One region of the Roseburia sp. AF25-13LB genome, then DNA from elsewhere that is predicted to be linked to it. Evidence: a T-box and tRNA genes for the amino acid it is inferred to sense, from the RefSeq annotation. Region 1 holds a T-box; the other holds one or more tRNA genes.
The links. A T-box is a leader RNA that pairs with one kind of tRNA and senses whether it is charged. The one in region 1 lies ahead of DWY37_RS02375 (proline--tRNA ligase), so its partner is inferred to be a tRNA-Pro.
Positions count from the first base shown of each region.

Region 2: it has a tRNA-Pro gene. The T-box ahead of DWY37_RS02375 (proline--tRNA ligase) is inferred to sense a tRNA for this amino acid. The anticodon was not compared.

Region 1 is NZ_QUFO01000001.1:480,782-485,037, reverse strand. Features, by position in the region: gene DWY37_RS02385 (Gldg family protein) at 1-898, shown strand, start outside; gene DWY37_RS02380 (DUF4340 domain-containing protein) at 898-1,536, shown strand; T-box leader at 1,575-1,802, shown strand; gene DWY37_RS02375 (proline--tRNA ligase) at 1,875-3,578, shown strand; gene DWY37_RS02370 (chloride channel protein) at 3,750-4,256, opposite strand, start outside.
Region 2 is NZ_QUFO01000011.1:7,377-11,632, forward strand. Features, by position in the region: gene DWY37_RS13275 (GGDEF domain-containing protein) at 1-1,667, opposite strand, end outside; tRNA gene DWY37_RS13280 (tRNA-Pro) at 1,834-1,907, shown strand; gene DWY37_RS13285 (methylglyoxal synthase) at 2,125-2,598, shown strand; gene DWY37_RS13290 (Hsp20/alpha crystallin family protein) at 2,729-3,169, opposite strand; gene DWY37_RS16305 (hypothetical protein) at 3,201-3,326, opposite strand; gene DWY37_RS13295 (Hsp20/alpha crystallin family protein) at 3,377-3,844, opposite strand; gene DWY37_RS13300 (sodium-dependent transporter) at 4,227-4,256, shown strand, end outside.

The DNA of each region.
Region 1 (4,256 bases):
TGTCACATCGGATGAAATGCCGGTTATGTACGAACTGCAGGGACATGGTGAGACAGCATTGAACGGTAATTTTAAAGATGCTGTTGAGAAAGCAAATGTCACTTTAAACAGCCTCAACCTGATGCAGGCAGACAGCATTCCGGAAGATGCACAGGCACTTATTATCAATGGACCGACCTCTGATTTTTCATCCGATGATGCGTCAAAAGTAATTGATTATATCAATAAAGGTGGAAAACTTTTTGTAACGCTATCTTATACAGATGCTGATATGAGTAATTTTTATTCGGTTTTAAATGAGTTTGGCATTACTGCAGTAGATGGAATGGTGATGGAGAGCAATACCGGTTCTTATTATCAGGCACCATATTATCTTTTACCAAATGTAGAAAGCAGTGCGCTGACTTCCGGTGTGGATGGCTATGTATTTACACCGTATGCAGTAGGTCTTACCTATAATACCGATACCGAAAATGTAACCTATACACCTTTACTTACCACTTCGGATGCAGCGTACAGTAAGACAGATGCTACAAGCTCCTTAGAGCAGACGGAGGATGATATTGCAGGACCGTTTACCGTGGGATTAAAAGCAGAAAAAACGCTGGATGATGCAAGTGCTGATATATTGGTATATTCTTCCATGAGTATGTTTACGGATGATGCAGACAGTATGGTATCCGGAAATAATTTATCCGTATTTTCAAAATCCATTGCAAGCTATATTCCGGAAGACAGCGGTTCAGCAGTTGTGATTCCGGTCAAAGAATATGACAGCAGTACTCTGACCGTACCGGCTTCGGTTGTCATTGCATCAGCTGTAATCGGCATTGCAGTAATTCCGTTATTGCTTCTTGCAACAGGTATTGTAATCTGGATGAGAAGGAGAAAGAAGTAATGAAGAAACAGAAAAAACAGTTGATTGCTTTATGCATCCTGCTTCTTATCTGCATTGTGGCATGGGTTGGCCTGACGAAGTGGAATAAGAGCCAGGAACAGAAAAAACAGGAAGAGGAAGAATCTTCAAAAGTAACGGTGACAGATGTTAACACAGAAGATGTAAATGCATTTTCTTATCAATATAATAATGAGACACTGTCTTTTGTAAAAGAAGATGATACATGGTATTATGAGGCAGATAAAAGCATTGCATTAGACCAGGATGCCGTGGAAACATTGGTTACCACCGTAGCACAACTTACGGCAGAGCAGGAAATCAAGGATTATGAGGACTTATCAGAGTATGGTCTTGAAACGCCATCAAATACTATTACCCTGACGACAGGGGATGGAACAACAACACTTCTGATCGGAAATAAAAATGACATGCTGAGCCAGTATTATGTAAAGACGGATCAGTCTGACAGTATTTATCTGGCAGGAAGTGCAGTATATACCACTTATCAGAAAGGCATTGCGGATCTTACAGTAACGGAGAGTACTGAGGAATCGGCGACTGAACAGCCGGAAGAGACAGAAGAAGCTGATACTCTACAAGACGGGGATACGGAAAGCATAACCGAAATTGCGGAATAAAAGGATTGACAAGTAAAATATCCGTTGGTAAAATATATGAGAAAGTGTGGAAGAGAAATAGTAATCATTGGAAGCCTTCAGAGAGAAAACGGCAGGTGAGAGTTTTTGGCGGAAGATGATGAACCAGTCTTGGAGCTGCATATCCAAGCAGAAGTGAAGGTATGTCGGGTTCTCCCGTTACAGAGAGAAGGCATAAGAAGATGTGCCGGAGTGCAGGAGCAGTCCTGAATTTAGGTGGTACCACGGATGAAACATTCGCCCTAAGCTAAATCATAGCTTAGGGCTTTTATATTGCTTTAAGCAGATGAGTTGCAAGAATAGAAAAAGGAGATAAGAAAATGAAACTGGAAAAATTAGTTGGTGACCGGTTTAAAGAGAGACCGGCAGATTGTGTGATTGACAGTCATGCACTTATGGTAAAAGGTGGATACATCAAATATGTGGCAAATGGTATCTATTCTTCATTCCTGCCATTAAAGAGAATTACACGTAAGATTGAGCAGATTCTTCGTGAAGAGATGGACAAGGTAGACGGACAGGAAGTACAGTTCCCGGTTGTTATGCCTGCATCTATCTGGGAAGAATCCGGAAGATATGAAAGCATCGGAGACGAGCTGCTTCGTTTTACAGACAGAAACGGTGCAAAGATGGTACTTGGCATGACCCACGAAGAAGCAGCCGTGCAGCTGGTTCGTGAGTATGCACAGAGCTATACCAAATATCCTTTTATGATTTATCAGATTCAGACCAAATTCCGTGATGAAGCAAGACCTCGTGCCGGATTAATCCGTGTAAGAGAGTTTACCATGAAGGATGCATATTCCTTCCATACCAGCCAGGAAGATTTGGAGCAGTATTATCAGAGAGTACACAAGGCATATGAGCGTATTTTTGAAAGAGCCGGTATTCCGGAAGTGGTATCCGTTGCATCTGATTCCGGTATGATGGGCGGAAGCCTTTCCCATGAGTTCATGCTTCTTACTCCGATTGGAGAAGATTCCATTGTACTTTGTGATGATTGTGGATACAAAGCAAATATGGAAGCTGCAGAAAATATTTCTGATATTCCAAGAGCCGCAGAATCAGCAGAACTGGAAAAGGTTCATACACCAAATATCCATACAATTGAAGATATCTGTGAATTCTTTGGCGATAAGACAAACAACTCCTGTAAAGCAGTTGTTTATCAGAAAAATTCAGATGACAGCTATGTGGTTGTATTTATCCGTGGCGATCTGGAAATCAATGAGACCAAGCTTGTTAATTATCTTGGTGATCAGATTCATGCTGCTGTTATTACAGAAGAATGCGGATTAAATGCAGGCTATATCGGACCAGTTGGCTTACATATCAATGCACCTCATGTGGTTTTATATGATAAGTCTCTGGAAGGAAGAAATAACTTATCCTGCGGAGCAAATGAAGAGGAATACCACTTCAAAGGACTTGATATGGAGCGTGATGTAAAAGACGCAGAATATCATGATTTTGCTAAGGTATACGAAGGCGGAATCTGCCCGAAATGTGGTAAGAAGACCGTCCGTATTTCTAAAGGTATTGAAGTGGGAAATATCTTCCAGCTCGGAACCAAATATACCAAGTCCATGAAGATGACTTATGTAGATAAAGATGGTGAGAGACAGACTCCAATCATGGGCTGCTATGGAATCGGTGTCGGAAGACTTGCTGCTGCTGTATGTGAAGCCCATCATGATGAGTATGGCCCAATCTGGCCAAAGGAAATTGCTCCATGGCAGGTCCACCTTTGTGCAGTAAGACCGGACAATGAAGAAGTAAAGGCTTTTGCTGATGATTTATATGAGAAAATGCAGAATGCCGGTATTGAAGTTATCTATGATGACCGTACCGTAAGTGCCGGCGTTATGTTTGCAGATGCAGACCTTCTTGGGATTCCACTTCGTGTTATCGTAAGCCCTAGAAATATGAAGCAGGGAATCGTAGAAGTGACATCCCGTGATAAGACCTTAAAGGAACAAGTTCCGGTAGAAAACGTATTTGAAGAGATTCAGAAATACTTATAAGAAGAGATTAAAAATAGCATATTGTGAATGATATGAGAAGAACTCCTGCCGGTTGGAAAACAATCAGCAGAAGTTCTTTTTATGCGAGCAGCGAGAAAAATCGCATGCCTGCATGCAGATTTGGCAAGCACCGCGATAACTCGAGAAACTCGCAAAGCGTGTTTCTCGTAGTTAGTGCGTCTGTTTATTAATATAGCTTGTCTTAAATTTTGAATACATAATCTTCTGGCTGCGGTACAGTCCGTAATAGCCGGAGAGCATATAACTGAATGCAATCGCAAGAAGCAGGAACGGCATTGCAGCAAAGCCGAACATTTCAAAGCTGATCAGCAAAGAAGTAATCGGGCTGTTGGTGACACCACAGAAAATGGCGGCCATACCGATGGCGGCACATAAGGTTGGGGAGAAACCGGTTAACGTTCCAAAGAGACAGCCGAAGCTTGCACCGATAAAGAAAGTAGGAACAATTTCGCCACCTTTGAAGCCGGCACCAAGAGTCAGGGCAGTAAAAATAATTTTTAAAAGAAAAGCTTCCGGTGCCACTGTGCCGTCAAAGCATTTGGAAATAATATTAACGCCGGTTCCGTTGTAATCCTGATTACCTGCCAGAAGGGTGAGGAGAATAATGATGCAGCCGCCTGCCGCAGCACGAAGGTAAGGATTTTTGATAAATTTACG
Region 2 (4,256 bases), on a different contig from region 1:
AGACCGAACTGTTCATCCCCGGAAAAGAGGATAAATGATGTATAGCAGTGGCTGTGTTCCTTTGGAAGAAAACTGGAAAATCCATTGGCAGTCGTTACTTTTGGACGTTTGCCCGGTTCATGGTAGACTGATTTTTCATCATGGTAATATGCTGCCAGATAGATTTCATCCGGATACTCTGCAAGCTCATTTTCCTGATGAATGACCGGTTTGTCAAAGAAGAAAAAGAAGGAACTTTTGACATTCATCAGATGCAGCCGCTCCATGATATGTGTAATCGTTTCTTTGAAATTGGCACCGGAGTTAATCAAATCTCTTGTAAAGGAAGGTACAAACCAGGCTTTCCGGTTAGAATCCATGATTTCTTTTTCAAGCTGGAAGACATCTGCAGAATGAACGTATTGCTGGGTAAAGGATAAAATGCCGGAAAGCTGTGTCTGCAGCAGTTCTTCCTCCGAGAAGTTAATCAGTGTACGGAGTAATGAAGTAAGTTGCTCTAAGAGCATTTCTCCGGAAATATGGGGATATGCAGTAAGCTTTCTCAGATAACGAATCAGAGGCTCGTTGGAGAAGTCAGTTCCCTTCCGGATAAAGATTTCTTCATATATATTTTCAAAATATGCATGTAGAACTTCGGTATAGTAATTACGATCTTTTTCGTATGAAATGGAAGAGAATAATTCCTCAGCCATAGCATCGACCTGCTGGTGTATAAAATCGTGCAGCTGCTCCATGCTGATATGACGCAGTGTGGTAAAGCCGGTGTGCAGCTGGCAGCCGCAGGAGCTCCTCTGGTGAAAAATGGCTGACATCCGGCAGGATTGTGGCTTCTTTCCCTGACAGAGCATAAGCGCATTCTGTAATGCCTGGTAGCTGAACTGGAAGCTGCTGTGGGAAACACTGGTCAGTGGTGGCTCCATGGTTTTTGCGTGGTCAATGTCGTCAAAACCGGTAATGGCAATGTCATGTCCCACCAAAAGGTCTCTTGCAGCACAGACGCGGTATCCTGCCTTTGCCATATTATCATTTGCAAAAGCAATTGCCTCTAATCCCGGGTTGTGGTCTAAGATATATTCCACCTGCTCGGTGACAAGCTCTGAGTAGTTGCCATAGACGACCATATCATCCGTGACCGGAAGCTGATGTTCCACCATAACATCTCGGTAGGCTTTCAGCCGTTCGTTGGAGTCTTTGTTGTTAGCTGGTCCTGCTACAAAAGCAATCTTACGATAGCCATGGACATTCACAAGATGTTCGATACATTGCCGCATGCCGTTGTAGTTGTCAGCAATCAGATATGGGATGTCCGGATCGTCCGGTGTGTCCTCTAACATCAGAAATGGAATATCTTTGTAATGGGAAAGAAATTCCGCTTTTACCTGATTACTTTTAAAAATAGAAAGGGAACCATAAGTGATGATCAGTGCATCCGGCTTGCTGAAATGTACATAATCATAAATGGTATCGAACTGATAATTATAGTCCCCGTCAAAGCTGCAGGATAAAATATCTTTACAATATTGTGGCATCTGAGGTCCCATCAGAAAAATAATATTGACATCTTCTTCTCTGGCACAGGTATAGAAACCCCGAAGTAAGTCTTCTGAGTAGCTGGACTGGGTGTCACCTAACATAATTGCAATGGTTGGTCTCTGGTTGTTCTCCATAATGTGCCTTTCTCTGGTAAAAAAGTTACTTGGCATTGTAAAAGCCATTCTTATGATTGACTTAAGTATAACATAAAACGATTAAGTAGAAAAGAAAATAAAAATATTACTGGACAAAAAATGCGATATATGCTAATATAGTTGAGCGTGTGAAAGAATTAAATAACGATGCGTGGCTCAGCTTGGTAGAGCGCTGCGTTCGGGACGCAGAGGTCGCAGGTTCAAATCCTGTCGCATCGACGAAAAAAACGAGTAGACTGTTAAGTGTACTCGTTTTTTATATGAAGATTTCTACCCAAACATTGTCTGGAATCATCCTGTCATGTTATAATGAGCGTAAGCAAGTCAACATATAAGCGTGATTGGCGAGCTGCAATTGTTTATCAGGAGTTGATTTTCACTTGATAAATGAAATGGTTGGAAAATAATACAATAAAGGAGAAGACACAATATGAGTATGGAACCGGATTTTCTTACTTTGACAATCGGAAAACAGAAAAATATTGCATTGATTGCCCATGATGGGAAAAAGGCAGAACTGATTCAGTGGTGTAAAGACAATGCAGAGACTTTAAAGAAACATTTTCTGTGTGGAACAGGAACAACTGCAAAGATGATTACAGACCAGACGGGACTGCCGGTTAAGGGCTATAATAGTGGCCCGCTGGGTGGAGACCAGCAGATTGGTGCCAAGATAGTAGAGGGAAAAATAGACTTCGTTATTTTCTTTTCAGACCCGCTTACTGCAGCACCTCATGACCCGGATGTAAAAGCATTGCTTCGTATTGCCCAGGTCTATGACATTCCGATTGCCAATAATAAAGCGACCGCAGATTTTATGATTCATTCTGAACTGATGGATGAAGAATATAATCACAATGTGATTAATTTTAATAAGAATATCAGACAGCGGGCATCGACGATAAAGTAACAGCTGGAGCAGAGAAAAAGAATTAATATTGCAGAGTTAATTATAAAAAGCTGGCAGCAACAGATGGAAAATACGAATCCGTCTGCTGCTGCCAGTTTATAAATTAAACTTTAAGTTGTTATGATATTCATTATCCTTCAATAGAAATATATTTCCTTTCTTCCACAGCAGGTTTTGCTTCTTTCTTCGGAACGGTCAGAGTCAGGATGCCATTTTCAAAACCGCCTTTGATGTCATCCTGAGTAACGCCATCTCCGACATAGAAGCTACGCTGGTAAGAGCCATAGTAACGTTCTTTACGGATATATTTGCCATCTTTGCCTTTTTCGTCCTTGTTGTCCTGGTGTTTGGCATTGACGATGAGGTATCCGTCTTTCAGCTCAGCCTGGATATCTTCTTTCTTAAAGCCCGGAAGTTCAAATTCCAGTTCATATCTGTCGTCAAATTCCTTAACGTCAGTGTTCATGGCAGCACGGTTGTCTGCTGCAGGAGCATTGTAAGCTCCGAATGGAAATACATCATCGAATATATCATCTACAAAGTTGTTTGAAAAAATACTTGGTACTAACATAAGTCATTCCTCCTGAAATAGTCTATTGTAATTAGTAATAATGTTTCTTGTTTCTGTGAGCTTCTCTGGCTTCCTCAACAGCCTCATGGTCGGCTACATTAATTTTAGCTTTTACTTTCTTCTTCTTTAATGGATGTTTTGGATTTTTATCTGACATAATAACATGCTTCCTTTCTTAATCTGAATCAGATACCATATAAAGTTCTGTTATCCTTCAATGGCAATGTACTTGTGGTCTTCCACAGCAGGTTTTGCTTCTTTCTTCGGAACGAAGAGTTTTAAGATACCATGTTTAAATTCGCCTTTGATATCCTCTTCAGTAATGGCATCGCCGACATAAAAGCTTCGGCTGCAGGCTCCGGAATAACGTTCCTTACGGATGTACTTGCCGGATTTCTTATCTTTATCTTCCTCGTCCAAACCTTTGGCAGCGCTGATGGTAAGGTAACCGTTCTCTAAGGAAGCACTTACTTCGTCTTTCTTAAATCCAGGTAAATCAATGACCAGTTCATAACCATTATCTTGTTCCTTGATATCTGTCTTCATCAGACGTGCGGCTCTACGACCGTAAAGTTTTTTCTCAGTTTTTTTCATATCCATGTTATCGTCCATCCATGGAAAATCCTCAAAGAAGTCATCAAATAAATTCTCTCCAAAAATACTAGGCATCAACATAAGTCATCTCTCCTTTTTTAATAAATCATTTTATGCTTGTTTACCTTGTTTCTTTGGAACCGGGATGTTTTAGGAACTCTTTTTTTGTTCCTCTCCTTTGTTCTGACTACGTTATAGCACCAATTATTAGCACTGTCAAGAGGTGAGTGCTAATAAAATTGTGAAAAATTTGTGAAAAAACACAAATTGTGCAAAAACAAAGAAAAAACATGGAAATGCACTGTAAAAACAAATGAAATATATGGAGATATAATGCAGAAATATAGGGGGAAATAAGGGGTAGCATGATAAAAAGGAAAGAATATTGCAGGAACTATGAGACTGTGTTATGATTTCTATAACTTTGCGTCATGGAAATTATGAGTTTAGGAGAAAAAACAAAATGAAGACACAGAATGAGAAAAGAAGTACA